Regions from separate parts of the Rhodococcus sp. NPDC127593 genome, predicted to be linked through region 2. Evidence: riboswitches for the same ligand, from Rfam matches in the RefSeq annotation. Region 2 holds a riboswitch; each other region holds the start of a gene.
What was found. A riboswitch is a leader RNA that binds a small molecule or an ion and turns the genes downstream of it on or off. The one in region 2 is predicted to bind thiamine pyrophosphate.
Positions count from the first base shown of each region.

Region 1: it holds a riboswitch for thiamine pyrophosphate, as region 2 does, so the genes downstream of both, ACFVJ3_RS30905 (3-oxoacyl-ACP reductase) here and ACFVJ3_RS29380 (TenA family protein) in region 2, are expected to answer to the same signal.
Region 3: it holds a riboswitch for thiamine pyrophosphate, as region 2 does, so the genes downstream of both, thiO (glycine oxidase ThiO) here and ACFVJ3_RS29380 (TenA family protein) in region 2, are expected to answer to the same signal.

Region 1 covers NZ_JBHXWI010000038.1:17,101-27,285, reverse strand. The annotation lists gene ACFVJ3_RS30920 (oxidoreductase) at 1-778, shown strand, start outside; gene ACFVJ3_RS30915 (organic hydroperoxide resistance protein) at 800-1,222, opposite strand; gene ACFVJ3_RS30910 (MarR family winged helix-turn-helix transcriptional regulator) at 1,225-1,677, opposite strand; TPP riboswitch at 1,750-1,853, shown strand; gene ACFVJ3_RS30905 (3-oxoacyl-ACP reductase) at 1,902-2,666, shown strand; gene ACFVJ3_RS30900 (LLM class flavin-dependent oxidoreductase) at 2,668-3,993, shown strand; gene ACFVJ3_RS30895 (CitMHS family transporter) at 4,083-5,492, shown strand; gene ACFVJ3_RS30890 (hypothetical protein) at 5,494-5,673, opposite strand; gene ACFVJ3_RS30885 (Lsr2 family protein) at 5,814-6,155, shown strand; gene ACFVJ3_RS30880 (C40 family peptidase) at 6,227-6,631, opposite strand; gene ACFVJ3_RS30875 (hypothetical protein) at 6,914-7,135, shown strand; gene ACFVJ3_RS30870 (VOC family protein) at 7,159-8,085, opposite strand; gene ACFVJ3_RS30865 (fumarylacetoacetate hydrolase family protein) at 8,095-8,976, opposite strand; gene ACFVJ3_RS30860 (CynX/NimT family MFS transporter) at 9,015-10,185, opposite strand, start outside.
Region 2 covers NZ_JBHXWI010000035.1:26,379-36,563, reverse strand. The annotation lists gene ACFVJ3_RS29400 (wax ester/triacylglycerol synthase family O-acyltransferase) at 94-1,449, shown strand; gene ACFVJ3_RS29395 (ABC transporter ATP-binding protein) at 1,462-2,274, opposite strand; gene ACFVJ3_RS29390 (ABC transporter permease) at 2,267-3,088, opposite strand; gene ACFVJ3_RS29385 (ABC transporter substrate-binding protein) at 3,066-4,106, opposite strand; gene ACFVJ3_RS29380 (TenA family protein) at 4,091-4,813, opposite strand; TPP riboswitch at 4,807-4,902, opposite strand; gene ACFVJ3_RS29375 (NUDIX hydrolase) at 4,960-5,637, opposite strand; gene ACFVJ3_RS29370 (carboxylesterase/lipase family protein) at 5,748-7,301, shown strand; gene ACFVJ3_RS29365 (MFS transporter) at 7,294-8,535, opposite strand; gene ACFVJ3_RS29360 (DUF3558 domain-containing protein) at 8,619-9,146, opposite strand; gene ACFVJ3_RS29355 (DUF3558 domain-containing protein) at 9,143-9,682, opposite strand; gene ACFVJ3_RS29350 (GNAT family N-acetyltransferase) at 9,666-9,941, opposite strand; gene ACFVJ3_RS29345 (DUF4185 domain-containing protein) at 10,007-10,185, opposite strand, start outside.
Region 3 covers NZ_JBHXWI010000008.1:104,901-115,085, forward strand. The annotation lists gene ACFVJ3_RS09435 (tetratricopeptide repeat protein) at 1-860, opposite strand, end outside; gene ACFVJ3_RS09440 (glutamate ABC transporter substrate-binding protein) at 869-1,849, opposite strand; gene ACFVJ3_RS09445 (hypothetical protein) at 1,846-3,228, opposite strand; gene ACFVJ3_RS09450 (NUDIX domain-containing protein) at 3,353-4,111, shown strand; gene thiE (thiamine phosphate synthase) at 4,112-4,810, opposite strand; TPP riboswitch at 4,835-4,949, shown strand; gene thiO (glycine oxidase ThiO) at 4,946-6,013, shown strand; gene thiS (sulfur carrier protein ThiS) at 6,016-6,240, shown strand; gene ACFVJ3_RS09470 (thiazole synthase) at 6,233-7,000, shown strand; gene ACFVJ3_RS09475 (ABC transporter ATP-binding protein) at 7,113-8,054, shown strand; gene ACFVJ3_RS09480 (ABC transporter permease) at 8,054-8,848, shown strand; gene ACFVJ3_RS09485 (M20/M25/M40 family metallo-hydrolase) at 8,994-10,185, shown strand, end outside.

The DNA.
Region 1 (10,185 bases), on a different contig from region 2:
GGGCAAGGCGGGGGCGCACGTCGTGCTGGCCTGTCGCAACACCCACAAGGGGGAGGTCGTCGCACGCTCGATCGGTGACAACGCCGAGGTGCGCCGCCTCGATCTGTCCGACCTCGCCTCGGTGCGCGAGTTCGCCGCCGGCGTCGATTCCGTCGACGTACTCGTGAACAACGCCGGCGTAATGGCGGTTCCGCAGCGCAAGACCGCCGACGGATTCGAAATGCAGATCGGCACAAATCATCTCGGACACTTCGCGTTGACCGGACTGCTGCTCGACAAGATCACCGATCGGGTCGCCACGATGTCGAGTGCCGCACACCAGGCGGGAGCGATTCACCTCGACGACCTCAACTGGGAACGCGGCAAGTACAACCGCTGGAGCGCGTACGGGCAGTCGAAACTCGCGAATCTGCTGTTCACGTACGAATTGCAGCGCAGGCTGTCCGCGGCGGGATCTTCCGTCAAAGCGGTGGCCGCGCACCCCGGTTATGCGTCGACCAATCTGCAGGCCCACACCGAGTCGGTGCAGGACAAGCTGATGGCCGTCGGCAACCGGATCTTCGCGCAGTCGGCGGAGATGGGGGCGCTGCCGATGCTGTACGCGGCCACCGCACCCGACGTGATCGGCGGCAGCTACATCGGGCCGGACGGCTTGTTCGAGCAGCGTGGCCACCCGAAGGTGGTGGGCTCCAACAAGAAGTCGCGGGACGAGCACACCGCGCGGGCGTTGTGGTCTCTGTCGGAGGACCTGACGGGCGTCGAGTTCAAGTTCGGGTGACCCGACGCCCGTCGGGGTTTCTCAGTCTTCGGTGACCTCGAGGGTGACGTCGATGTTGCCGCGGGTGGCGTTGGAGTAGGGGCACACCTGGTGCGCCTTCTCGGTCAGCTCGAGCGCCTCGGCGCGTGGCAGGTGGGGGAGGGAGACCTCGAGGGTGACGGCGAGACCGAATCCACCGCCGTCCGTCGAGCCGATGCCGACGCGGGCGCCGACGGCCGAGTCGGCGACGTTCGCCTTCGCCTGACGGGCGACCAGCTGGAGTGCGGAGTGGAAGCATGCCGCGTATCCGGCGGCGAACAGCTGCTCGGGGTTGGTGCCGTCGCCGGACCCGCCCATCTCGGTGGGGATGGCGAGGTTCAGGTCGAGCCGGCCGTCGGACGTGCGGGCGTGGCCGTTGCGGCCTTCTCCGGTCGCGAGGGCTTCGGCGGTGTAGACGATCTTCATGGTTACTTCTCTCCTGTAGGGGTGTTGAAACTGTGAAGTGATTCGGTGAGCCGCGACAGGGTGTCCCGCAGGGCGACGAGTTCGTCGACGTTCATTCCCGTCGATTGAGCGAGTTCCGTGGGGATGCCCTCCGCGGCGGCGCGGAGACCCGCGCCCTTGTCGGTGAGGTGAATCCCGACCCGGCGCTCGTCGGCCGAGGAGCGCCGGCGTTCGACCAGGCCCAGCGTTTCGAGCCGCTTGAGCAGTGGCGACAGCGTGCCGGTGTCGAGTTCGAGGGCGTCGCAGATCTCGCGCACTCCGCGGCCGTCCCGCTCCCAGAGCACCAGCAGCACGAGGTACTGCGGGTAGGTCACTCCCAACGAGTCGAGCATCGACCGGTATCTCGCCGTCATGGCCCGGGAAGCCGAGTACAGCGCGAAGCACACCTGGCGGTCGAGGGCGAGGTTGTCGGTCACCACTGAATAGTTGCACACAACTTGGTTGTGCACAACCAAGAAACACGCTCGGTGATTGCGCTTACACTGTTGGCCAGTGACACGGGGTGCTACCCGGCGACGAGCCGGCGGCTGAGAACAGACCCGTCGAACCTGAACTGGGTAATGCCGGCGAAGGGATGTCGCGGAGACGGCCGTATGCGCTCATCCGATGTCTCGTCGCCGACCGAACGGAAGGTGGCAGCATGCAGCTCGACAAGCAGATCGTCCTGGTGACCGGCGGTGGGCGGGGCCTCGGCGCCGCCATCGTGCGATCGTTCGCGGCGCAGAACGCGCGGGTGATCGTGAACTACCGGAACAGCCGGGACGCGGCGGAGGAACTCGCGGCCTCCCTGGGCGCGGACCGTGCGGTCGCGTTGGGGGCCGACGTCACCGACGCCGGACAGGTGGCGACGCTGTTCTCCGCGGCGGAGGGGCACTTCGGTTCACCGGTGACCACGGTGATCAACAACGCGCTCGCCGACTTCTCGTTCAACGGCGACGCACGCGACAAGGCGGACGTCATCACGTGGGAGTCCTTCGACTCGCAGCTGCGCGGCAGCGTGAAGGCGACACTGCACACGACGCAGGCCGCGCTGCCGGGCATGCGTTCGCTCGGGTTCGGCCGGATCGTGAACATCGGGACCAACCTGTTCCAGAACCCCGTCGTCCCGTACCACGACTACACGGCCGCCAAGGCCGCGGCGCTGTCGCTGACCCGCACCCTCGCCGCCGACCTCGGTCCCGACGGCATCACCGTCAACATGGTGTCGGGCGGGCTGCTCCGCACCACCGACGCGAGCGCCGCCACTCCCGACGAGGTGTTCGACCTCATCGCGGCGAGCACCCCGCTGCAGCGGGTCACCACCCCGGACGAATTCGCCGACGCGGTGCTGTTCTTCGCGTCCCCGTGGTCGCGTGCGGTGACCGGCCAGAACCTCGTCGTCGACGGCGGACTGGTCAAGGACTGACATGACCGACGCCCGGCAACTGCACTTCAACGCGTTCCTCTTCAGCTGCGGGCACCACGGCGCCGCGTGGCGGCACCCGTCGTCCCAGGTGGAGCGACTCTGCGACATCACCTACTACGAGGAGCTGGCGCAGACCGCGGAGCGGGGCTGCCTCGACGCGGTGTTCTTCGCCGACGGGCATTCGGTGCGCGACCCCGCATCCGGAGGCGTGTGGTTCCTCGAACCGCTCACCGCGCTGTCCGCGATGGCGCGGGCGACGGAACGGGTCGGGCTGGTGACTACGGTGTCCACCACGTTCTACACACCGTTCCACGCGGCCCGGATGCTGGCATCCCTCGACCACATCAGCGGCGGCCGCGCCGGCTGGAACGTGGTGACGTCGATGTTCGACGCCGAGGCGCGCAATCACGGACTCGAGGAGATGCCGCCGCACGACGAGCGCTATTCGCGCGCCGCGGAATTCGTCGACGTGGCACTCGCTCTGTGGGATTCGTGGGGGCCCGACGCGCTCGTGCTCGACCGGGAGGGCATCTTCGCGGACCCGGCCGAGGTGAAGCCGGTCGAGCATCGGGGCAAGCATTTCCTCGTGGACGGTCCGCTGAACGTGCCGCGCTCGCCGCAGGGTCGTCCCGTGCTGTTCCAGGCGGGCGCGTCCGATCAGGGCCGCGACCTGGCCGCCCGGTGCGCCGAGGGCATCTACGCCGTCGCCTACGACCTCACGGCCGCGCAGAGCTACTACGGCGACGTGAAGCGGCGCATCCGCGCGGCGGGCCGCGACGCCGAGACGGTGACCGTGATGCCCGGTCTCGTGACCTACGTCGGCTCGACCGCCGAGGAGGCCCGACGGAAAAAGGCGGAACTCGACGCGCTTCTGCCCGTCGAACAGTCGCTGGCGCAGTTGTCGATGTTCGTCCAGCAGGACTGCAGTGCCTGGGAACTGGACGCACCCGTTCCCGCGCTGCGGCCGCTGTCGGAGTTCACCGGGCCGCAGGGCCGGTACGACACGATCCTGCGGATCATCGAGAAGGACCGTCCCACCGTGCGGTCGCTGCTGGGCACGTTGGCGGCGGGCGGCGGGCACTGCACCATGATCGGAACCCCGGAATCGATCGCCGACGAGATCGAGGTGTGGTTCCGCAGCGGCGGGGCCGACGGCTTCAACCTGATGCCGCCGCTCTACCCGAACGGCCTCGCCGACTTCGTCGACGAGGTGATCCCCGTCCTGCAGAAGCGGGGGCTGTTCCGCGCGGAGTATGAGACGGAGACCCTGCGCGACCATCTCCGGGGGCGCCGGCAGTGCCACCACAAAGAACACAACCTTCTCTAAGTACGCAACAGTGACTGTGAGCGTCCCTCCCCCCGACACTGGCTGTTATCGCGATCACACCGCGACGCGAGTTCGGACGAGGAGTGGCAATGCTGGTAGCACTCGGCTTTTTGATGGTGGCCGTGTTCATGTTCTTGATCATGTCCAAACGGGCCACTCCCGTGGTCGGGTTGATCGCCGTCCCGGTCGCATTCGGTATCGCGGCCGGGGCGGGCCTCGGCATCGGCGACATGATCACCGACGGGATCAAGTCGCTGGCGCCGACGGCCGCGTTGCTGTTCTTCGCGATCATCTTCTTCGGGATCATGATCGACGTCGGCCTGTTCGACCCGCTGGTGAAACTCATCCTCCGGCTCGTCCGCAACGACCCCATGCGGCTCGTCGTCGGCACGGCGGTGCTCGCGATGGTGGTGTCGCTGGACGGTGACGGATCCACGACATTCATCATCGTGACGTCCGCATTGTTGCCGCTGTACATGAAGCTGAAGGTCAGCCCCGTGGTTCTCACGGTGGTCGCCGGCCTGTCGAACGGCGCGATGAACATCGTCCCCTGGGGTGGACCGACGGTCCGGGCCGCCGCGGCGCTGAATATCTCGCCGTCGGACGTGTTCGTCCCGATGATCCCGTCACTGGTGGTCGGGCTGCTCGTCGTGCTGCTGTTCGCCGTGCAGCTGGGCTACAGCGAACGCCGCCGCATCGGAACGCTCCAACTCACCGACGAGCGCCTCCTCGTCTCCGCGGGCTCCGGCCTCCGCCGGTCCGCGACCGGCTCCGGATCCGGGGGCAACGGTGACACACCCCGAACCGGTGGCGGCTCCGGCGACGCCGGATCGGACGACGGCCAGGGCTTCGTCGACGGTCTCGACCCCGAGCGGCCCACGCTGCGACCGAAGCTGCTGTGGTTCAACGCGCTCGTGACCGTCGCGCTCCTCGTCGTGCTCGTGATGGACGTCCTGCCGATTCCGGTCCTGTTCATGGTGGCCGCATCGATCGCGCTGACGGTGAACTTCCCGCGAGTCAAGGAACAGCAGGAGGCGATCACCCGCCACTCGTCGAGCATCGTCTCCGTGGTCGCGATGGTGTTCGCCGCGGCCGTGCTCACCGGCGTGTTCCAGGGCACCGGAATGGTCGAGGCCATGGCGCAGTGGCTGCTCGAGATCATCCCGGCCTCGCTCGGACCGCACCTGGCCGTCATCACGGGCATCCTGAGCCTGCCGTTCACGTTCTTCATGAGCAACGACGCCTTCTACTTCGGCATCATGCCCGTCCTCGCCGAGACGGCGGCCACGTACGGCATCGAGCCGGTCGAGATGGCCCGCGCATCCATCACCGGCCAGACGTTCCACATGCAGAGCCCCCTCGTCCCGGCCATCCTCCTGCTCGTGACCCTGGCGGGTGTCCCGCTGGCGGACCATCACAAGAAGGTGCTGTGGCGCGCGGCGCTGGTGTCGCTGTCGATGCTGGTGATCGGTGTGGTCCTCGGGCAGATCCCCTGGTGACCTAGTCCTCGGTGTCGGTGTCGGTGGCGGGCCCTTCAGGGGTCGCGCCACCTTCGCCGCTCCAGTCGGCGCCCGAACTCTTGTCGTCCTCGGCCGGATCGGACATCACGTCCTTGTCCGCGCCCGGGGCGCCACTGTCGGTGGTCGTGGTCTTCGGTCCGGATGTGTCCTTCGGTGTCATGTCCGACGGATACCCCGAAAACGGGGTGCTCCAATCAGACGGACCCGGGTCTGCAATTCGAAAACTCCGTCGGGGATTGGCAGGTAAACAATACTTCGACGTAGTGTTCCCCGGGTTATCGACGATGAAGGAGTGGAACTGTGGCGCGCAAAGTTGTTGTCGAACGCATCGACGACATCGACGGAACTCCGATCAAGAACGGTAAGGGGGAGACCATTCCGTTCTCTGTCGACGGCGTCGACTACGAGATCGATCTGAAGGTCAAGAACGCCAGGGAATTCCACAAGACTCTCGACTACTACATCGAGCATGCAACTCGGGTCGGTGGAAGAAAGCGTCGGTCGACTCCTGCAGTGGCACCGTCGCAGGGACGTAGCCAGGCGAAGGAGATTCGAGAATGGGCGACCGAGCAGGGCTATGAGTTGTCCGCGCGTGGACGTATTCCTGCCGAGATCGAGGAAGCGTACAACGCAGCTCACTGAGTCCACGGTGTCGCGGGTGGTCGACGCCTCCAGCCGCCCTGTTTGGGTCGGCTGGAGGCTGCGGTCGGTCGTCAGTATCGGCGCGCTGCGTGAAATGACATGGAGTTCATGGCTACTCGCGTGACCGGCCGTCCCGGAGCGGGTGCGTGGACGACCGTGTCGTTTCCTGCATAGATCCCCGCGTGGCCGCCCCCGTAGAAGAGAACGACGTCGCCGGGCTGCAGGTCGCTCTCGTCCACGGCGGTCCCGTGTCGGAGTTGCTCGTAGGTGGTGCGCGGAACGGACACGCCGGCCTGCTTGTACGCCCATTGAACGAGACCGGAACTGTCGAAGGCGCGGTGGTCACCGGCGCCGAGGGTGCACGGAATTCCGATCCTGGATGCGGCAGCGTGCAGCGCGTGGCGTCCCGGCCGCACCGGAGGACGGCGGAACGTGTGAACCAGGTGATGTCCGTGGTTGCCGGTGTGTGGGTTCATGCCGTCGTTGCTCCAGTGCACTCGGTGTGGTGTCGCGACGTGGGGGACGTCTGATTACAGGGTGGTCCCAGTGCGGTCTGGGCGCATCGGCTGAACTACCCGGGTACGTGCCTGTCTTCTCTCTGCTCGGGCGCCGGAAGCGACGGCCGCCCGGTAGACCATTCGATCTGGTCGGTTTGGTACTCGCTAGTAGTGCGTGCCCCTCGTAACGTCGAACGGGTAAAGGTTATGCCAAAAGGAGTGGTCCGCTACGTCCTGTGGACTGGTGAAGGAAGGCGGACGATGACGATCCGAGAATCGGCGAACTGTGCTTTCGGTGTCGCACGCTTGGCGTTCGACGCAGGAGCTGCCCTCCTGTCCGTTGCCGTGGCTGTACCGGTCGCGTTCGCCGCGGGCGAGGCGAGGTCGATGGCACACTCGGCACGTGGCGACATCGCGCCGGCCACCGGGCCGTCGGACAGTGAGCACGTGCACGACCTGGGAACCGTCGTCGAACTGATCTAGCACGAATCCCGCGGGTCCGCTCCTCACCCCGTGCTGGAGTGAGCTCCGGTCATCAGGGCGGCGAGGTCGTCGGGTTCGAGGAAAGACGGGGGCGGCGGTGGTCCCCAGGCGTAGAGGCCGTGGAGTCCGTGTAGCACTTCCGGGCTCCAGAGTTCGTCTTCGGGGACGGTGTCCATGTCGGAGTAGTACTCGGAGAAGTTTCCCGCCGGGTCCTCGAGGTACCAGAAGAAGTTCGCGCCCGCGTAGTGCCGTCCGAGGCCCCAGACGTGCCGTTCGGGGTTGTTTTCGAGCATGGCGTGGGCGCCGCGGCCGACTTCGTCGATGTCATCGACCTGCCAGCTGGTGTGGTGCATGAAGTTCACCGGTGCGGCCATGACGAGGACGTTGTGGTGCTCGACGGAGCACCGCAGGAATGCCGCCTTGTCGCCCATGTAGTCGCTGACCTTGAATCCGAGACCGTCGGTGAAGAACTTCATGGTGGTTTCGAGGTCGGTGGACCCGATTACCGCGTGTCCGAGTTTGCGGGGGCGAACCGGTTCGGGGCGGGTGAGGAACGGGGCCCGTCCCCACCGGTCGATCCGGCCCGGACCGTTGTACGGCGTCGGCAACACCGCGGGGGCGATGACGATCCGGGGCCGGACCGCCGCCCGCACCAGGGTGCCGGTGACCGGTTCGACGGCACTGACGGACGTGCCGTCCTGTTCGAGTGCCACGCCGAGCCCGGTCAGCCGCGCCGTGATGGCGGCGATGTCGTCGAGATCGTCAGCGGCGACCGTCAACTCGACCAGTCGCCGCGTGGGCGTGTGGACGATTTCGAGTTGCTCGCCGCCGTTGCGGGTGGCGAACACCCCGTTCCCGCGGTGTTCGAGTCCGAATTCGGTGTAGTAGGCGATGGTGTCGTCGACGTTGGGGACGCCGATGGTGACCTTGCCCAGTCCGTGCAGAGCCATGGTTCGTCCCTACTTCGCGTCGGGGTCGGCGATGAAATGCTGGTGCAGCTGACCGATGCCGTCGATCCAGCTGTCGAGTTTTTCGCCGGCCTGCAGGAATCGCTGCGGTTCGCGGCCGACGCCGACCCCGGCGGGGGTGCCGGTGAAGATGACGTCACCGGGGTAGAGGGTCACATTGCGCGAGAGGGTGGCGATCAGCGTGGAGACGGGAAAGATCAGGTCCCGGGTGCGGCCCTTCTGCATTTCCTCGCCGTCGATGGTGCAGCCGAGTTCGAGGTCGTCGGGATTGGTGAACTCGTCCGGGGTGACCAGCCAGGGGCCTTGCGGGGAGAACCCAGCGAACGACTTCCCGAGGCCGAATTGCGGTGCCGGGCCGCGGGTCTGGGTGATCCGTTCGGAGATGTCCTGGCCGGCGGTGAGACCGGCGACGTGCGCCCAGGCGTCGGCCTCGTCGATGTTGGTGGTTTCGCGTCCGATGACGGCGACGAGTTCGATTTCCCAGTCGACGTTGCCGCCGGCGGGGATGATCACGTCGGTGTCGGGGCCGGTGAAGCTGGAGGCGTACTTGGTGAACACCGGCGGAAGGTGGGTGGGGGATTCGAAACCGGATTCGGCGGCGTGGGCGTGATAGTTCAGGCCGACCGCGAACACCTGACGGGGAGCCGGCGACGGTGCTCGGAGGAGGGAGCGGTCGATCGAGAAGCTGTCGTCGGAGAAGGCGGACAGGTCCTGTTCGGCTGCCCATGCAGTGACGTCGTCCCAAGCCTGGTAGACGGCGGGCAGTTCGGGGCCGAACCGGCCGCGGGAGGCGTGGGCGAGGTCGATGCCCCGCTCGGAACCCTCGTCTGCGATGGCGAGAGCGGCACGGCCGTCGATGTTGGCGATACGCATGAAAGTGGTTCTCCTGGAGCGTTGTCTGTTGTGAGTGGCTAGAGATCTGCGTTGACGGAGGCAGGTGTCGGCCTCGTTTCGGAAGGTTCGGGGGTGACCCGCCGCGGGGACGGCAGGGCCACGAAGGCGACGGCGCACAGCACCGTCAGCGCGGCGACGACATAGAGGACTGCGGTGTAGCTTCCTGTTCGGTCCACCACGGCACCGACCCACAGGGGTGCGATCCCGCCGCCGAGGACGAATGCCATGTAGGGGCCGGCATAGGCCTTTCCGAAGGCGGCGAGACCGAAGTATCGGGACGTGAAATAGCCGACCATATCCAGCTCGGCGCCGAGCATGCATCCCAGAGTAAAGGCCAGGACAGGGGCGAATCCGACTCCGCCGACGGCGAACAGCACCACGCCGGTGGCGCACAGCAGGCAGAGCGAGGCTGCGACCGCGGTCGGCCGGAGGATGTCGATGAGCAGTCCGATCACCAGTCGGCTCAGGATCACCGCGAGTCCCATGATCGATGCGATCGACGCCGCACCGCCGACACTCATCCCGTACTGCCGAAGCATGGGGACCAGGTAGGGGACGAGGCCGGTGAAGGCGACCGACATCAGGCCGAATGTGAGAATCAACCGCCAGTAGAGGGGGTTCCTGCGGATGGTGGCGAAGTCGTCACCGTCGTGGGCCGGCCGTCCGGGCGTGTCCTGCGTACTTCCATTTCGGGGTGCAACCTTCAGGAGGAAGAGGGTCGGGAGGGTTCCGGCAAGCGCGATGCAGGCCAACGTGAGGTAGCCCAGTCGCCATCCTTCGAGTTCGATGACGCGGCCGATGGCGACCGGAATGATGGCGCCGGAGAGCCCCATTCCCATCATCGTGATACCGAGCGCGAGGCCTCTGGCGCGGTCGAACCAGCTGCTGACCGCCCGGGTGAAGGCAATCGGTCCGGAACTCGCACCGAAGAATCCGATCAACGCCATCGCTGTCATGTAGGCCGGCACGGAGTGCACGACCGTTCCCAGTGCGGCGAATCCGGCTGCCAGGCACAGTGCTCCGGCAATCGTCGGGGCCTTGACTCCGAACCTGTCGACGGCGTAACCGACGATGGGGGCGGCGAGCGCCATCCCGAAGGTCAGCAAGGTGATGGACAGCCCGTACATCGCAGCGCTGAGGCCGATCTCCCTACCGAGATCGCTGGTGAACAGACCCGCCGAGTAGATG
Region 2 (10,185 bases):
GTTGGTCGCACGGACGCTACGCCCGACGTAGCATCCAGGCGGAAGTCGTAATGGGATAGTGACCGAGCGGGGGTGAACGTCCAGGTGGGGATCATGCCGGTTACCGATTCGATATTCCTTCTCGGCGAATCGCGAGAGCATCCGATGCACGTGGGATCGCTCGAATTGTTCACACCGCCGGCGGATGCCGGCCCCGACTACGTGAAGTCGATGCTGGAAACACTGCTGAAACACACGGACGTCGACCCCACTTTTCGCAAGAAGCCTGCGGGCCCCGTGGGCACTCTCGGGAACCTGTGGTGGGCCGACGAGTCGGACGTCGATCTCGAATACCACGTGCGTCATTCGGCCCTTCCGGCCCCGTACCGGGTCCGGGAACTGCTGACGCTCACGTCCCGGCTGCACGGCACGCTCCTGGACCGTCATCGCCCGCTGTGGGAGATGTATCTGATCGAGGGTCTCAGCGACGGCCGCTTCGCGATCTACACCAAGCTGCACCACTCGCTGATGGACGGTGTCTCCGGGTTGCGGCTGCTGATGCGGACGCTGTCGACCGACCCGGACGTGCGCGACGCCCCGCCGCCGTGGAACCTGCCGCGCAGGGCGTCGGCCAACGGAGCCGCCCCCGACCTCTGGTCGGTGGTGAACGGGGTCCGTCGCACGGTCGGTGAGGTGGCCGGTCTCGCGCCGGCGTCGCTGCGCATCGCCCGCACCGCGATGGGGCAGCACGACATGCGGTTTCCGTACGAGGCGCCCCGCACCATGCTGAACGTCCCGATCGGTGGCGCGCGCCGGTTCGCCGCGCAGTCCTGGCCGCTCGAACGGATCCACGCCGTGCGGAAGGCGGCCGGGGTCAGTGTCAACGACGTCGTAATGGCCATGTGCGCCGGAGCGTTGCGTGGGTACCTCGAGGAACAGAATGCGCTGCCCGACGAGCCGCTGATCGCGATGGTTCCGGTGTCGCTGCGCGACGAGCAGAAGGCCGACGCCGGCGGCAACGCGGTGGGGGTCACGTTGTGCAACCTGGCGACGGACGTCGACGACCCGGCCGAGCGTCTGACGGCGATCTCCGCCTCCATGTCCCAGGGGAAGGAACTGTTCGGCAGCCTCACCTCGATGCAGGCGCTGGCGTGGTCCGCGTTCAACATGTCGCCGATCGCCCTGACACCGGTGCCGGGGTTCGTCCGTTTCACGCCGCCACCGTTCAACGTGATCATCTCCAACGTCCCGGGGCCGCGGAAGACCATGTACTGGAACGGGTCCCGGCTGGACGGCATCTACCCGACGTCGGTGGTGCTGGACGGGCAGGCACTCAACATCACGCTCACCACCAACGGCGGCAACCTCGATTTCGGTGTCATCGGGTGCCGCCGCTCGGTGCCGAGCCTGCAACGCATCCTCCACTATCTGGAGACGGCTCTGGGTGAACTCGAGGCGGCATTGCTCTGAGACGCAGTCTTTTCAGCGCCGAGCCGACTCCTGCTCGACGAGTGCCCGCCGCGACTCCTCGTGGAGCACTCCGAGCAATTCGTGTTCGACGTCCGCGAACTCGGGCGACGTCATCATCGACAGTTCGCGGGGACGGGGCAGGCCCACCGTCACCTCCCGCCGCACGGTGGCGGGCCGCGCGGACAGCACGACCACCCGGTCCGACAGGTAGACGGCCTCCCGGATGTCGTGGGTGATCATCAGGACGGTCCACCGGTAGCGCTGCCACACGTCCTGCAACCAGGTCTGCATTTCGGTGCGGGTCAACGAATCCAGGGCGCCGAACGGCTCGTCGAGCAACAGCACCGGACGGTCCTGGACGACGGTCCGCAGCATCGCGGCACGCTGTCGCATCCCGCCGGACAGCTGGCTGGGACGGGCGTCCTCGAATCCGCCGAGACCGAACACGGAGAACAATTCCCGGGCCTTGTCCCGCGCCTGCTTCTTCGGCACGCCCTGCACCTCGAGTCCGAGGGTGGTGTTGTCGAGGACGGTGCGCCACGGGAACAACAGGTCCTTCTGCGGCATGTACGCGCATTTCGCGGGACCACTCCCCGCGGGGCGCACCGGTTCGCCGCCGATCGTGACGGTGCCGGAGTCCGGTTGGTCGAGACCGGCGAGCATGGAGAACGCGGTGCTCTTACCGCACCCGCTGGGGCCGATCACCGACACGAACTCACCCGGTTCGACGGTGAACGAGACGTCGTCGAGGACGGGCCGGATGCCGCCGCGGACCGGGAATCCCTTGCTCAGACCGGACAGTGCGACGCGCGCGGTCTCACTCATGCCGGGCCCTCTCGTTCTTGATCCAGGGGGCGACGACGCGCTCGACCGCGAAGGTGAGCAGGTAGAGGCTGACGCTGATCACGGCCGTCACGAGCACCGCCGCCAGCACGAGGTCGGTGCGGAAGGAGTTCTTCTGCGTCGCCATGTAGATGCCGAGACCGGACGTCGCCCCGACGTATTCGGCGAACACGGCACCCACCACTGCGTACGTGATGCCGATGCGCAGGGCGGTGAAGAACCGGGGGATCGCAGACGGAAGCCGCACGTAGCGGAATTCCTGCCACCGCGAGGCGCCCATGCTGCGCAACAACGCGCCCGCCTCACGGTCGGCCGCGGCGAAACCCTCGATCAGTCCGATCGTCATCGGGAAGAACGTGGCGAGCGCGATCACGAGAATCTTCGGCAGCAGACCGAATCCGAACCAGATGATCATCAGAGGCGCGATCGCGATGATCGGGAGCGTCTGCGACACGACGAACAGCGGGACGAACGCGCGTCGCAGCCACGGCGAGAAGTCCACGAGCACGGCGAGCGCCCACGCGCAGAGCAGGGAGACGGCGAACCCGATCAGCGTCACCTGCAGTGTCGCGGAGGCGTGACCGGAGATGGCGTCCCGCGCCCGCCAGCCCTGCTGGACGACCCGCAGCGGCGACGGCAGCACCTGCGGCCGGATCCCGCTGACCGTCACGTACACCTGCCACGCGACGACGAGCAGTGCCACGACCACGACCGCGGGCAGCACCCGCCGCAGCAGCGGGGACGTGCCCGGGGCCGTGGTGCGGAGACTCGGGTCAGGGCTGAGTGAGGTACTCATTGGTGAAATATGTCGACCAGTCGGGTTCCGTGGTCAGCGGTGCCCCGTCGGGGCCGGTGAGCAGGCCGTGCTGGAACAGGAAACCGGAGTACCCCGCCCACTGCTCGGCCGTCTGTGTCCCGACCTTTCCGGAACTGTCCTTCATGTACTCGGAGGACAGCATCTGCTGGCTCTCCCGCACGAGGGACTCGTCCGTGAAGGCGCCGGGGTTGGCGTCGATCAGCATCTGCGCGGCCTCGTCCGGCCGGTCGGCGGCGAACTGGTATCCGCGCTGCAGTGCCTGGACGAACTTGCGGGCCTGCTCGGGATGATCGGCCATCCACTGCTCGTTGCCCTCGATGACGAGCGCGTACGCGTCCGGGAAGCCGTAGTCGGTGTAGTGGAAGTAGCGCATCGGGGTGCCCTGGTGCTCGGCCTCGATACCCTCCCAGCCGAAGAAGGAGACGGTGAAGTCGGCGGTGCCGGAGTACACGGCCTCGTAGGCCGAGGTGCCGAGCGTGACGGTGGTGAATTCGCCCTTGCCGCCGTCGTTCCGGATGATCTGCTTCAGCGTCTCCTCGCCGTCCGGGTCCGCGAACCCGGCGTAGATCTTGCCGTCCAGATCCCGGGGGCGGGTGATGTCGGCGCGATCCGCCTTCACCGCGATGCCCGTCGCCCAGTGCTGCAGCGGGGCCATCACCGACGTGGTCTGTGCGCCCGCGGCCTTCGAGAACGTCGCGGAACTCTGGAAGCTCACCCCGAACTCCGCGTTACCGGCGTCGACCAGGGTGTCGGGCGAGGTGTCGTTGTAGGGCAGCACCTGCACGTCGAGTCCGGCGTCCGCGAACCAGCCTTCCTGCTGGGCGACGAACAGACCGGTGTGGTTGGTGTTCGGTGTCCAGTCGAGTGCGAACCGGATGGTGTCGTCGGACTGCGAGTCACCGGCGCAACCGGTGAGCAGCGAGAGGGCGGAGACCAGGATGACGGCTGCGGTGGCAGCGCGCTTGGTACGAGAGAAGAGTGTCACGACGCCGGCCATTCCTGCTTGTTGAGAGCGGTATCCCAGAACATGAGTTCGTAGCGGCTGGCGATCACGAACGCCTCCGCCATCGCCTCACGCTGGGCGTCGGTCGACGCCTCGGCCGCGGCGTCCACGAGTTCGCGGGCCGTCGCGACGGCGGCGTGGAACTCCTCCGCGTCATAGGTGGTCACCCACTGCGCGTAGGGGTGCGACGGGTCCGCGGAGAGCACGTCGCGGGCGCTGGCCGCGAGCCGGTGCCCGACGTCGGCGTAGATCCAGAAGCAGGGCAGTACCGCCGCCGCGGCCACCGCATACGGCTCGGTGGCGGCGACGGCCGTCAGGTAGGAGATGTACCCCAGGCAGGCCGGCGAATGCAGCGGCTCCACGTCCGACTCGGGGAGTCGTCCGCTGGTCAGCAGATTCTGGTGCAGCGTCGCCTCGACCGTGGCGGCCTCGGCGGCCGAGCCCGCCCAGAAGCCGGCCTCGACCGGGCCCGGCGCGTGCGCGGCCACCAGCGAGAGGGCCTTCGCGTACCCGGTCAGGTACAGAAAATCCTGCTCGATGTACGTGCGGAACACGTCCAGCGGCAGCGTTCCGTCGCCGAGTCGGCGCAGGAACTCGAGTTCGTCGATCGCCTCGCGCAGCACCTTGGTCCGGTCCCACAAGTGGTCCGTGAATCGGGCGTGCTGGCCGGCGCCGGCAGCATCTTGGACAGAGCTATTCACAACGTTGACATCCCTTCGTCAGCATTACCTGAGCAGGTTCCCGGGTGTGTTCTCAGCCCCGCCCGTGCGGAGCACCCCGTGTCAGAACAAGCCGACCCTAGCACCGGCCGTGCCGCGGGCGGAAAGGCCCGGGTCGGTGGACGGGCTCAGCCGGCGAGGAACGCGGCCGCGCTCGGCGGGAGGGGCGCGGGGCCGCGCCGGTAGATCTCCGCGGGCCGGCCGGTCCCGACGACGGCCATGTCGCCGGTGTTCTCGAGGGCCGGCATCATGTGCCGCCGGAACGAGTCCTTCGGCAGGAGGCGTCCGAACACCACCTCGTACACCCGGCGGAGTTCGAGGACCGTGAACGTGTCGCCGGCCAGGCCGGACGGGTCGACGGACCGCGCGTATCGCTCTCTCAGGTCGGCGACGGCGAGGGCGACGACGTCCGCGTGGTCGAATGCCAGCTCCTGCGTCACCCGGTCGTCGTCGACGGTGATCAGCAGCGCGTCGCGGGGGAGCGTCGTGCGGGGCAGCGCGGCGCCGTGCGTCATCGACAGCACCCACCCGCGATCGTCGCGGCTGGGATCGTCGAGCATGGCGAGCTGATGGAATTCGGTGCCGGTCAGGCCGGCCTTGATGCGCAGGCACCGCTCGGCGGCGTCCCGCAGTCGTTCACCCTCGTGGAGGAAGGTGCCGGGGAGGGCGATCCGGCCCGAACGGCGGGGAACCGCAAGCACTTTCAGTTCCGTGCCGTCGACGGTGAGAACGGCGACGTCGACCGCCACCGACGGGCGCGGATAGTCGAGGAGGCTCTTGCCCCCGGGATCGGTCCATGCGGCCACGCACGAATGTTAGCGCACGGTTGATCTATATCGCGTTCGATCGGTCCTGCCTGCTCATCGTTGGTAGTTTGGCGAGAGTCCCGGTACGTGCTGCGTGAGGAGATTCGTCCGTGGAGGTCGACAAGTCCGGCGACACGCTCGTCGTCCGCGCCCGGGACGGCGAGGTGCGTGGCTACCCCGAGGGCGACGTCTACGCGTGGAAGGGCATTCCGTTCGCCGCGGCTCCCGTCGGTGAACGGCGGTTCCGCGCGCCGGTCCCGCCCGCACCGTGGGAGGGTGTGCTCGATTGCGTCGACTTCGGCCCGATGGCGCCGCAGGGGCACGGCACCGCCGTCCCCATCGATGCGGGACTCGAAATGGACGAGGACTGCCTGTCCGTCAACGTCTGGGCCCCGAGACCCGGCGGCACCCCCCGGCCGGTGATGGTGTGGATCCACGGCGGTGCCTACTGCCTGGGAACCGCAGCTCAGGGCATCTACAACGGGCGCATCCTGTCCACCCTCGGCGACATCGTGCTGGTCTCGTTCAACTACCGGGTGGGAGCGCTCGGCTTCCTCGACCTGTCGTCGTTCTCGACGGCCGAGCGGGTGTTCGAGACAAACTGCGGGCTGCGCGATCAGGTCGCCGCCCTCGAGTGGGTGCGCGACAACATCGCGTCGTTCGGCGGCGACCCGGACGAGGTGACGGTGTTCGGGGAGTCGTCCGGAGCCGGGTCGATCACCACGCTGATGACGTGCCCGAGCGCGGACGGGCTGTTCCACCGTGCGATCGCCCAGAGCCCGCCCGCCACGTCGGTCTACGGGAGCGAGCGGGCGGCGACCGTCGCGAAACAGTTCCTCGACATCCTCGAGGTGGAACCCGCGCAGATCGACACCCTGCTGCACCTTCCGTACCGCACGGTCATCGAGGCCAGCGACACACTCGTCAACGAGGTGCCGACGCGGATCCCGGGCACGCTCGCGATGGCGCCCGTCGTCGACCGCGACTTCCTGCCCCGCTACCCGGTGGCCGCCTTCCAGAAGGGCTACTCGCACCGCATCCCTCTCATCATCGGTTCCAACAAGGACGAGTCGTCGATCTTCAAATTCATGAAATCGCCGCTGCTGCCGGTCACGTCGGATTCGGTGCAGGAGATGTTAAGGGCGATCGCGGCCGATCACCCCGAACTGCCCGCGGCGCGCCTCGCCGACATTCTGTCGGTGTACCCGGACCGCGGAAAGCCGAAGGGCGCGCTCGCGATGTCGCGGGACGCCGCGTTCCGGATGCCCGCCCTGTGGGTGGCCGACGCCCACAGCCGGCACTCACCGACGTGGATGTACCGGTTCGATCAGGCCACGCCGATGCTCAAGGCCGCGCGCATCGGAGCCGGGCACGCCACCGAACTCCCGTACGTCTTCGGCAATTTCGACACCCTCAACATCGACCCGACGTTCTGGCTCGGCGGCCGGAAGACGGCGCTCGAGGTGTCGGGCCGGATCCAGCGCCGGTGGCTCGCGTTCGCGCGGCACGGTGTCCCCGCCGCGCTGGACGGGTCCAAGCACTGGGCCCCCTACGACGAGGAGAACCGCTCGACGCTGCTGATCGACGGCGCGGACACCCTCGTGAAGGACCCGGACCACGAGATGCGGATCGCCTGGGGCAACGACGTCATGGGATTCAACTGACGGGCACCTTGTCGTCCAGTTCCTTCAGCACGGGCAGCGCGAAGCAGGCCAGCCCGATGATCAGGACCGGGATCGCGAGCACGAAGAACGTCGGCTGGATACCCCACTTGTCGAGGATCGGACCGGCCAGCAGGTAACCCAACGGACCCGCGGCGTACGCGGTGGACGTCATGACCCCGGTGACCCGTCCGCGCATGTGCTCCGGACTGCGAGTCTGCATGGCGTAGTTGGCTATCGGGCCGACCGGACCGAACACGAGACCCTGGAGGAGTGCCAGCGCCAGAATCGCCCACAGCGGCGGCAGGAACGCCATCGCGACCATGGCGGCGCCCAGCACGGTCACCGCGACCACCATCAGCGTCCTGCGCGACACGAACGGCGCGAGCGGTCCGTACGCGAGGGCGCCCACCACACCGCCGATGCTGAGCGCCATCAGGACCGAACCGAGTTGCGCGGGCTTGTCGAGTTCGGTGAAGTACACCGGGAACACCACCGATTCGACGGGCATGTACAGCGCGACCACCGCCATGTCCACGAGAGCGATCGTCCGCAGGAGCCGGTTGTGCCACACGAACTTCAGTCCCTCGAGCGTGCCGTGCCAGATGGACGTCGGGCGCGTGGAGGTGTCGGGTCTGCCGGCGTTCTCCAGTCGCAGGAACGCGATGGTCACCACGGACAGCACGAAGCCGACGGCGGTGACCCACAACGTGTTCACCGCACCCACCGTGGCGATGAGGACGCCGCCGATGCCCGGTCCGACGAGATACGCCATGTTGTAGTTGGCCTCGTAGAGGCTGTTCATCCGGTCGAGTGACCACCCCGCGGACTTCGTGGCGGCGGGCAGCATCGACTCCCGCGCCGCGATTCCGGCCGGATCGAACGCGGCGCCGATCGCGGCGAGGACGGCGATCACGGTCACGGTGAGGCCCGTCGTGTTCGCGATCACCGGGATGGCCGCCACGGACAGGGCAGACAGGCAGTCGGAGATCATCGACGTGCGGCGACGTCCGAACAGGTCGACGAACGTGCCCGCGAACAGGCTCGACAACAGCAGCGGGAGGGTGGCGGCGCCCGCGACGATCGCGGCGTCGGACGCGCGACCGGTCCTCTCGAGCACGAGCCAGGGCAGCACGACGATCGCGATGCCGTTGCCCGTGGACGAGAACAGCGTCGCGAGGTTCAGGAGGATCAGGGGCCCGAACCGGCGAGTCACAGCCGTCTCGGTGGCGGTCACGGCAAGGGTCCTCTTGTCGGCTCGATCGGTGGTCCTTCGACGCTAACAGCGAGGTCGTGGCCACCGCGAGCGAATTTCGGCCGCTACTGGTTGCGTTGCAGGGTCAGTTCGGCGAGGGTGCGCGCTCCGTCGCACGGGTCGCCGGTGCCCGACCGCTGCTGCACCCACCACGTGATGACGCCGGAGTAGGCGGCGGTGATCCCGCACGTCGCCGAATCACCAGGACGCCGGGCGCTGAACGCCGACGTGCCCGCGATCGACGTGGTTTCCACCTGGTAGCCCAGCTGGTCCGCCACACTTCGCTCCCGTTGCAGCGAGTTGTTCTCGAACCAGCCGAACGTGACGTCGATCGATCCGGCGGCGGACGACACCGTCCACATGCACACCGCGCCGAAGAAGTACTGGTCGATGCCGGCGCCGTGGAGGGTCTCCGCGATCTTGTCGTTGGGGACCGCATCGCACTCGCGGAGGAGTTTGTCGAACTGCGGCGAGCCGTCTTCTTCGGAGGCGGCCGCGCCCTCGGGCAGCGGACTGCCGGTGACGGAGGTGCCGCAGCCGGCGAGAACCACCGCCGACGCCACCGCCGCGGCGAGCCGGCGTGCGCCGCTCACTTGACCTTCTCCAACGTCAGCCGGCCGAGCGCGGTCGGGGCCGCGCACGGATCGGACGGTGCGGTGCCGGTGCCGTAGCGGACCAGCCAGTGCACGAAGTCGGAACCCGTGCCGAGCGCGACCTCGCAGAACCCGACGTTCTGCGAGGAGAACCCGCGGTGCCCGGCGATCTCGAGGTCGTGGACCTCGTGACCGATGCCCTTGGCCACCGACCGTTCCCGGTCGATGGGGCTGCCGCGGTACCAGGTGAACATCACGTACCGTTCGCCGCCGTCCGCTTCCCACCGGCACTTGATGCCGTTGCGCGATACCGGGGTGAGCCCGGTGATCCCGGCCCGCTCGTACACCTCGGCGTCGGTCAGCGAGCCGCATTCACCCACGAACGCGCCGGGCTGCGCGGACACCGACGTGGTCGGCGCGGACGCCGCCGGATCGGACTCGGAACCGTCGCCGGAACCGCAGCCGGCCAGCACGACCGCCGCGGCGACCAGACACGTCGCGCGGACGGTCAGGACCGGATCAGACGAGCTCCGCATAGCTCGGATTCTCGGCGATGTACTTCTCGACGTACGAGCACGAGGGAATCACGGTGAGTCCGCGGGCCTTCGTGTCGTCGAGGGCGGCCTTCACCACTTCCGCGGCCAGACCCTGACCGCGGAACTGCGGGTACGTCACGGTGTGGTGGAAGTCGCGGGCACCGTTCCGCTCGAAGTAGTCGGCGTATCCGGCCAGCTGGCCGTCGAGGTAGACCTCGAACCGGGATTCCGACACGTCGTGCTCCACCGTGGCCGCCACAGACCGCTCCTCTGCTCGTGTGGCGTGCGCGCTGTCCCGCGCACGCTGTCACTCGCAGATTACCGTCAGTCCGCGAGGTTGGTGCGCAGCAGCATGACGTTGTAGTCCGACCAGGTGGTGGCCAGGAAATACAGATCGGATCCCTGCGACCACGGGTGCATGTACGCGCCGTACAGCTCCGGCACGTCCCGGCTGCTCACCAGCACCTCGGGTTCGCTCCAGCCGGATTCGAGGTGGTCGGACC
Region 3 (10,185 bases), on a different contig from region 2:
ACGTTGTCGGGTTTGAGGTCGTTGTACACCAGGCCGGTGGAGTGCAGATACGCCAGTGCGGGAAGGATTTCGAGTACGTAGGCGATGGCCTGCTCGACCGGCATGCGCTCGGGCTTCGTGTGTGTCGACAGGACGTCCCGCAGCGAATGACCGCCCACGTACTCCATGACGATGTAGCCCATCGGGGTCCCGTCCGACCGGGGATGTTCCACGAAGTTGAAGATCTTCACGATGCTCGGGTGGGCCACCTCGGCGAGGAACTGGCGTTCGGCCACCGCCACGGCCTGAGCCTCGGCGTCGCCGAAGTGCAACAGGCCCTTGAGGACCACCCAGCGGTCGCTGACATTGCGATCGATGGCCAGATAGATCCAGCCGAGGCCGCCGTGCGCGATGCAGCCCTGCACCTCGTACTGGCCGCCGATCAACTCGTTCGGGCCGAGGAGCGGCCGGAAGTCGTACGTGGCTCCGCACGAGGGGCACAGACCGAACTCGGAACCCCCCGACGTGGCACTGGTGCGGCCGACCGGCTTGTTGCATTTCCAGCAGAAGCGCTTGCTCTCGGGTACTTTCGGGTCGGTCGTCACGGCGGACGCCGGGTCGAGTGTCTTCACGACGGGAACCTCGACGAGACCGCCGCCGAGACGCAGGCGCTGCCCGGACCGGGTGCGCGGTGAGCGCGTCGAGCGGCCGGTGCCGGACGCGCCGGACGGCCGGGACGTCGGCGCGGCCTGGGTGGCTGGACCCTCGTCCGGTTCTTCCCGGACCGCGGCCTGGGTGGCGTCCTCTTCGGGTTCCCGGACGGCGGCCTGGGTGGCGATGTCCGGGTCGGTGGACTCCGGATTCTTCGAGTGTTGCGGCATGCGTCCCCTCAATCCTGGTACGCGGCGGACGGCGGGGCGGGGGACGGCCCCAGCATCGACAGCCACTGGTCGTACATCCTGGTCCAGGTACCGTCGTTGCGGATGCGTTCGAGCGTGCCGTTGACGAACCGCACCAGGTCCTCGTTCGACTTGGTGATGCCGACGCCGTACGGCTCGGCGCCCATGCTGTCTCCGACGATCTCGAGGTACGGATCCTGGGACGCCAGACCGGCGAGGATCGTGTCGTCGGTGCTCACCGCGTCGACCTGCCGTTGTTGCAGGACCACCAGGCAATCCGACCACATGGGGACCGTCAGGATGTCCGCGGTGGGCGCCACCTGCTGCAGCCGTGTCAGCGACGTCGTGCCGCGGACGACGCAGACCCGCTTCCCGTCCAGGTCGGCGGCGCTGCGGATCGGGGAGCCCTTCACGACGAGGACCCGCTGCTGCGCCTCGAAGTACTCGGAGGAGAACGCCACCCTATCCTTCCGGTCGCAGGTGATGGTCATCGTCTTGGCCACGATGTCGACCATCGACTCCTGCAGTGCCTTCTCACGATTCGCCGACGTGAGGATGCGGTACTCGAGCCGGTCCGGATCGCCGAACAGGTCCCGTGCGATCTCCCGGGCAATGTCGACGTCGAAGCCCTGGATGGCACCGGTCGCCGGGTCGCGGAAACTCATCAGGTTGCTGCCCGTGTCGAGGCCGACGACGAGACGCCCCCGTGCGCGGATGGCGTCGACCGTCGGCATCTGCGCTGCGGCGTCGGTGTCGGGGAATGGACGCAGGCTCGCGGTGGGATCGCCGCAGTCCCTCTCCGGAGTCGGCGGCGCCGCACTGGTCTCGGGCGCCGGCGTCGCGGCCGCGGGAAGCGGGGGCTCGGTGTACGACACGCTCGGCGATCCGACGTGCTCCGGACTCGACTCGGCGCACCCGCCGATCAGCAACGTGGCCGCCACGAGCACCAGCGCGATCCGGCGCCCCCTCACTGATATTCCCTCAACCGAGGCCACAACCCGATGATAATTCCGCCGAACGCTATCAGCGTCAGGACGAGGGCACCGGAACCGAGCGCGGTCAGCACGCGGGCCGCGGATTCGACGTTCGCCCGCAGACGGTCGCGGGCGGTCCCGATTCCGTCGGTGAGCGCGTCGTCGACGGCGGTGAACTGAGCCGCGGAATCCGAGGGTCCCGGTCCGATGGCGACCATTGCCGCCGAGACGAAGTCGCCCTTGGCGAGGATCTCGTTCATGCGGTCGTGTGCCGAGGACCAGCGCGTCCACGCCTCCTGCGCCCGCGCCACCTCGGCGTGGCCGACCGCGCGGTCGCCGTCGCGGGGGTAACTCGACAGCAGGGTGTCGAGCTGACCGGACTTGTCCTCGAAGACGGCGTCGTAGTCACCGTTCGAGTCGCGGCGGACCAGTTTGAGCGTCTCCTCGGTGCGTGCCTGCTGGGCCAGGATGCGGGCGGCGGTCAACTCGTGCATCGGGCGGGCGCCCTCGGTCAGTGCCCGCTTCGTGTCGAGGGAGGAGACCAGCCCGGCGACGAGCATCCACGCCAGGAGGATCGCCGTGCACGTCGACGCCACGATCAGCCCGAGATTGAACGTGCGGCGACTGAGCCTCGCGATGACGATCTGGGCGACGAGCAGCGCGACGAGTGCGACGAGGATCAGGGTCAGCGCCAGCCAGGGCGGACGAGAGTAGTCCCGTTGCGTGTCCGCGACGTCGGCTTCCTGCTGGGCGTGCAACTGCTGCGCCATCGGCAGCATGCTCGTCTGCATCAGTGCGGACGCCTCGCTGAGGTAGGCCGCGCCGACGGGATGACCGGTGCGATTGTTGGCCCGCGCGGTCTCGACGAGACCGGAGTAGACGCTGAGGTCGGTGGAGATGGAGGCGAGCAGGCGGCGGCTGTCCACGTCGCTCGCCGCGAGTCCGCCCGACGCGTACACGAGGTCGGCGGAGGCCGTGCCGATCGCCTGCGCGTACTTGTCCCGGAGTTCGGGAGGTTCGAGACCGCCGGAGATGAACGCGGTCGTGGCCGCGGCGTCCGCCACGGACAGGGCGCTGTAGAGGTTCTGCGCCGAGAACGACAGCGGTTCAGTCTCCGCGAGGACACTGTCGAGGGTGGCCTCCCTGCCGTTCACCGTCGAGGCGGCCACGAATCCGGCGGTGAGGGTGAGCAGAACCAGGAGGGCGCCGAGGGCGGTGAGCTTGGCGGGAGTCGACACCAGGAACGCGCGCAGTTCCTTGCGGCGTGCCACCGCGGGGTCGACGTCGTCGTCCGCGGCGGCAGACAATGCGCGGCTGCCCTGGGGTTCGATCGACGGTGCCTCACGCAGAACCACCTCGCACCCCTCCCGTGTCATGGCCGCACCTTGGGGGGAGCATATAAGCAGCGGTCGGTTCACGACTGCCGACGGGCAGTTCCGGAAGAAACCGTTAGTGTGAGGGAACTGTAGGGAGACCCATCAGGTCGGACAGGGGTAGTCGATGCGTGGTGACGGTGACGGCTGGGCAACCGGGCCGGACGGCAGTCGTCATTGGGGCAAGCACGGTGCGGCGGGATTGTTGCTGCGTGCGCCGCTCCCGGACGAGACGCCGGCCGTGCTGCTACAGCACCGTGCGGCCTGGAGTCACCAGGGCGGTACGTGGGCGCTGCCCGGCGGTGCCCGGGACAGCCACGAGACCACCACCCACGCCGCGGTACGCGAGGCGCACGAGGAAGCCGGCATCGAGAGCGCGGCCATCCGCGTCCGCACCGAGGTCGTCACGATGAAGGCCGCGAGCGGCTGGAGTTACACCACGGTGATCGCCGACGCCGAGCGCCCGCTGCCCACCGTCGCGAACGGCGAGAGCACCGAACTGCGCTGGGTGCGGGAAACCGACGTCGCCGGGCTGCCGCTGCACCCCGGATTCGAAGCAGGGTGGCCGCAACTGCGCACCACCGAGGTGCGATTGCTGCTCGACAGGCACGACGTGCTGGGCGAACGCGGCGCGCTTGCGCAGTTGTCGAAGGCCCTACCCCGCACGGTTCACCTGCCCGACGGCACCTACGGGTGGCTGCCGCGCGTCGAGGTGCTCGAGACCCTGGACGCGGTCGGTCGCCTCGCCGAGCCGGCCGGCCACGGCACCACGCTGGGAACGCTGACGGCAGTCGTCACCACCGACCCCGACCTGATCGAACAGTTGCCGGCCACCGTCGTGGTCCTGCCGCCTGCCACGGTGCTGGACTGGCTGGACCAGCCGTAACTATGCGTTCTGCTGCAACAGGGCAGACAGCGAGCGCGCGGCGGCCTGCGGGTCGCGGGCCTCGGTGATCGCTCGCACGACGACTATGCGGGAGGCCCCCGCGGCGAGAATCTCCGGAACGCGGGACTCGTCGATGCCGCCGATCGCGAACCACGGGCGGTTCGGCTCGGAGTCGGCGGTCGATCGCACCAGATCGATGCCCGACGCGGTCCGCCCGGGCTTGGTGGGGGTGGCCCACACCGGTCCGGTGCAGAAGTAGTCGACGCCGTCCTCGATCGCCGCGAGGCTGGCCTGAGCGCGACTGTGGGTGGAGCGGCCGATCAGGACGTCGGAGCCCACCACGGTCCGTGCGTACGGGACGGGCAGGTCACCCTGGCCGAGGTGCAGCACGTCGGCCCCAGCCGCCAGCGCCATGTCGGCGCGGTCGTTGACCGCGAGCAGCGCTCCGTGCCGCCTGGCCGCGGCCGCGAGCACCGACAGCGCCGCCAGTTCGTCCCGGGCGTCCATCGTGCCGAACTTCTTCTCTCCGGCCGAGCCCTTGTCGCGGAGCTGGATGATGTCGACGCCGCCGGACAGCGCGGCCTCGGCGAACTGCGCCAGGTCGCCCTTGTCGCGCCGAGCATCGGTGCACAGGTACAAACGTGCTGTTCCGAGGCGACGCCGACGGTCCGTGAGGTTGCTGTGATGCGAGGTGGTCACGGCATGACGGTAGCCTCTACGGTGAAAGTGCAACACGGGAGTCCCGGGGAACGTGGGGCTGAGAGGGGCTCACGCCGAGCCCGACCGTCATACCTGACCCGGATCATGCCGGCGCAGGAAGTGAGGTGGAGTTCAATGGCGAGATCGGTATCCGTCGTCGGAGGCGGAGTGATCGGCCTGTCCGTTGCGTGGCGAGCAGCCCGCAACGGCTGGTCGGTACGGCTGTACGACCCGTCGATCGGTTCGGGAGCGTCCTGGGTGGCGGGCGGCATGCTCGCCCCGTTGTCCGAGGGCTGGCCCGGTGAGGAGAGCGTCCTCGAACTGGGGAGCGCGTCGCTCGACCGGTGGCCCGAATTCGGGAAGGAACTCGAGGCCGGAGCCGGCGTCGAGCTGTTCACGTCGGAGAGTTCGCTCACCGTCGCGCTGGACGGCGCCGACGCGGAGGACCTGCGGACCATCGCCGAATGGGTGGGTGCGCAGGGGCGGGAACTGCAGATTCTCAACCGTGCCGAAGTCCGGGCCCTCGAGCCGATGCTGGGTCGCGGAGTCCGGTTGGGACTCTTGGCCGTCGACGAGCTGGCCGTGGACAACAGGCTGCTGTTGCAGGCGTTGCAGCGGTGCGCCGTCGACGCCGGAGTGGAGCTGATCGGGGAGGCCGTGCGCAGCCTCGACCGGCTCGACACGGACCAGATCGTCGTCACCGCGGGCATCGCGTCACCGGCCCTGTGGCCGGGGCTTCCGGTTCGCCCGGTGAAGGGCGAGATCCTGCGGTTGCGCTCGCGTCCCGGGGTGACCCCCGCGCCGGGCCGCACCATCCGCGGCAGCGTGCACGGAAGGCCCGCCTACCTGGTGCCGCGTGCCGACGGCATCGTCGTCGGCGCCACCCAGTCCGAGTCGGGCAACGACACGCAGGTCACGGTGGCCGGTGTCCGGGACCTGATCGCGGACGCCGAGGCGCTGATGCCCGCCATCGGCGAGTACGAACTGCGTGAGACCTCGGCGGGTCTGCGTCCGATGACGCCGGACAACCTGCCGCTGATCGGCCGGGTGTCCGATCGGGTCGTGGTGGCGACGGGACACGGCCGTAACGGCATCCTGCTCACCCCGGTGACCGCCGACGCGACGGTGGCATTGTTGGAGGGCTCGGCACTGGTAGAGGCGAAAGCCGCCGACCCCGAACGTTTCGAGAAAGTAGCGAGGTAGAGATGAGTGAGCAGCAAGTAGTGGTGCCGATCGGCATCAGCGTCAACGGCGAGGACCACGAGTTCACGGAACCGTTGACCGTCACCGGGCTGCTGGAGGTGCTGAACCTGCCCACCAAGGGCATCGCGGTGGCGGTGAACGGCGCCGTGTTCCCGCGCGCCCAGTGGGACGAACTCGTGGTCCGGGGCTGGGAGATCGAGATCCTCACGGCGGTGCAGGGTGGCTGACGCGACGTCCGGCGTGCAGAAGGGCCTCACGATCGCGGGCCGCACGTTCGGTTCACGGTTGATCATGGGTACCGGCGGCGCCGCCAACCTCACGGTGCTCGAAGAGGCGCTCGTCGCGTCCGGCACCGAGCTGACCACGGTCGCGATGCGTCGCGTCGACGCCGCCGGCGGCACCGGGGTGCTGGACCTGCTGCGCCGGCTCGACATCGCGCCGCTGCCCAACACCGCCGGGTGTCGCGGTGCTGCCGAGGCGGTGCTGACGGCGCAACTCGCCCGTGAGGCGCTCGAGACCGACTGGGTGAAACTCGAGGTCATCGCCGACGAACGCACCCTGCTGCCCGACGCCATCGAGTTGGTCAGCGCTGCAGAGCAACTGGTCGACGACGGATTCGTCGTCCTGCCGTACACCACCGACGACCCGGTACTGGCCCGCAGGCTCGAGGACGTCGGCTGCGTGGCCGTGATGCCGCTGGGTTCGCCGATCGGCACCGGGCTCGGTATCGCGAACCCGCACAACATCGAGATGATCGTGGAGGGCGCGGGGGTCCCCGTCATCCTCGACGCCGGCATCGGGACCGCCAGCGACGCGACCCTCGCGATGGAACTCGGCTGCGACGCCGTGCTGCTGGCCACGGCTGTGACCAGGGCGAAGGACCCGGCGCTCATGGCGTCGGCGATGCGCGGGGCCGTGGTGGCGGGGTACGAGGCACGTCACGCAGGCCGCATTCCCAAACGGTTCTGGGCGCAGGCGTCGTCGTAGTCCTCGGGGTCGCGTCGGGGTCCCGCTCAGGGTCCGACCGGTACCAGGGGACGAGTCGGGAGTAGACCTGCGGCCGATGCGCGCCGGCCGCAGGTTCCGGCATCCTTCTCACATGATTGAAGTGAGGGGACTTTCGAAGACCTTCGGTGCGACGAAGGCGGTGGACAACCTGACGTTCAACGTGAAGCCGGGTATGGTCACCGGCTTCCTCGGCCCGAACGGTGCAGGCAAATCGACGACGATGCGGATGATCCTCGGGCTGGACCGCCCCACGGCGGGCAGCGCGTTGATCGACGGCAAACCGTACAGCGACCTGGTGCAGCCGCTGCGGACGGTGGGGGCTCTGCTCGACGCGAAGTGGGTGCACCCCAATCGCTCGGCCCGCGCCCATCTGCAGTGGATGGCGGCGTCCAACTCGCTGCCGAAGAGCCGGGTCGACGAGGTGCTGCACCTCGTCGGGCTCACCGAGGTGGCCGGGAAGAAGGCCGGCGGGTTCTCGCTCGGCATGTCCCAGCGACTGGGCCTGGCCGCCACGCTCCTCGGCGACCCGAAGGTGCTGCTGTTCGACGAGCCGGTGAACGGGCTCGACCCGGAGGGCATCGTCTGGATCCGCAAGTTCATGCAGCGCCTCGCGACGGAGGGGCGCACCGTGCTGGTGTCGAGCCACCTGCTGTCCGAGATGGCGCTCACCGCAGAACATCTGGTGGTCATCGGCCGGGGGCGTCTGATCGCCGACACCACCGTGTCCGAGTTCGTCAGCAAGTCCTCGGAATCGACGGTACGCGTGCGGAGCCCACAGCTGGACGCGCTGCGTAGCGCGCTCACGTCCAACGGACTCACCGTGCGCGAGGACGGATCCGACGGGCAGCAGGCGCTCGTCGTGGTGGATTCGTCGACGGACGTCGTCGGCGGGATCGCTGGTTCGCAGGGCATCGTCCTGCACGAGTTGGCATCTCAGCGCGGATCGCTGGAGGACGCCTTCATGAAGTTGACCGGAGACGACGTGCAGTACCACGCAGAGGGCGTCGAAGATGTGATGAGGGGTGCACTGTAATGGCTGTTCTCAATGCCGAACGGATCAAGATCACGTCGACGAGGTCGCCGTGGTGGTGCACCGCCATCATCATCGTGCTGGGTCTCGGTCTCGCCGCGGTAATCGGGTTGAGCGCGAAGGCCAGCATCAACTCCTTCAACAACCAGATCGCGGACGGTAGGCAACCGGATTTCGATCCGTTCCTGCCGCAGATGTCGGACGCGGTCGGCGGTGTCTCCGGGTTCGGTGTGCTGGTCCTGATGATCCTCGCGGCGCTCGCCGTGACCAGCGAATACCGGTTCGGCGTCATCCGCACCACGTTCCAGGCCATCCCGAACCGGGCGTCTGTCCTCGTCGCGAAGGCCGGCCTGATCGGCGCGTTCGGCGCCGTGCTGACGTTCGTGCTCACGTTCGGCGCGTACGCCATCGCGAAGGCGACTGCAGGTGACGAGGCGGGAGCGGCGCTCACACTGTCGGGTGACGACGCGTGGCGGTCGATCTACGGCGTCCCGATCTACGCGTTCCTGTGCGTGGTTCTGGCCGTCGGTATCGGCACACTGCTGCGCCAGTCGGCGGGCGCGATCGCCCTGCTGCTGTTGTGGCCGCTGCTGATCGAGAGCCTGTTCAACCTGTTCGGCTCGTTCGGCGAGAAGATCATGCCCTTCCTGCCGTTCCTCAACGCCAACAACTTCCTGGGGGCGCCGCAGGGGGTCGAATTTCATTGGGGCCCGTGGGGCAGCCTGGTGTACTTCGCGGTGTTCGTCTTCGTGATCTTCGGGGCCGGCCTGGTGGTCGTCAACAAGCGCGACGCCTGACACCCGATACAGTACTTTCGCCCCGCTCCTCCGCCAGGTGATCGTCGGGAGACCTGGCTGAGGGTGATGGTGGGGCGGGAGCCTGTGGGCCGGTGCGAAATCCATTCGCGCCGGCCCACAGGTGCTTCTGCGTTAGGCTCCCGACATGCGACTACGGGGAGCCTTCACAGTCGGAGTGGCCGGTGCGATGTTCTTGGCCGGGTGCTCGTCGACGAGCGAACCCGATTCGCCGCCGGTCGATGCGAGCGCTCTCGCGGCTTCGGTCACCGAGGGCGGTGTGGTGGGGCATCTGGAGCAACTGCAGACGATCGCCGGGAACAACGACGGCAACCGCGCGGCCGGCACTTCCGGCTACGACGCCAGCGTCGACTACGTCGCACAGGTGCTGGAAGACAAGGGCTTCGACGTCGAGACACCGGAATTCGAGTTCCACAAGTTCGACGTGCGGACGGAGGCGCTCAGGTCCGGCGACCGTGACTTCGAGGTGCGTGCACTGTCGTATTCACCGTCCACCGGTCCGGAGGGGATCACCGCCCGCCTGGTGCCCGCCCCCAAGGACGAGAGTCCGGGATGCGAGGTCACCGATTACGACGGCCTCGACGTGACCGGGGCGATCGTCCTCGTCAACCGCGGGGTGTGCCCGTTCGCGGCCAAGCAGCAGTTCGCGTCGGAGCGCGGCGCCGTGGGCGTGATCGTCGTCAACAACGAGGACGGACCGATGAGCGGCGGAACCCTCGGCGACCCGGACGTGGGAAAGGTGCCCACGGGCGGAGTGAGCAAGGCGGACGGTGCCGCACTCGAGCAGGCCGGGGGTGATGTCATCCTCACGCTCGATACCACCACCGAGTCGAGCACTGCTCGCAACGTCATCGCCCAGACGAAGACCGGTTCGGCCGAGGACGTCGTGATGGTCGGCGCCCACCTGGACAGCGTCCCGGACGGTCCCGGCATCAACGACAACGGCACCGGCGTCGCCGCGACCCTCGAAACGGCCGTGCAACTCGGCGGTTCGCCCGACGTCGACAACGCGGTGCGCTTCGCGTTCTGGGGCGCCGAGGAATTGGGTCTGCTCGGTTCGGAGGCCTATGTGAACAGCCTCAGCGAGGACCAGCGGAACGACATCGCGCTGTACCTGAACTTCGACATGCTCGGTTCCGAGAACGCCGGCTACCTGGCGTACGACGGCGACAACTCCGACAACGTCGGCGAGGGGCCCGGACCCGAGGGTTCCGCGGGCATCGAGCGCACGTTCACCGAGTTCCTCCAGGGCAACGGTGTCGCCGCGGACGGCACGGACTTCGACGGCCGATCCGACTACGGTCCGTTCATCGAGCACG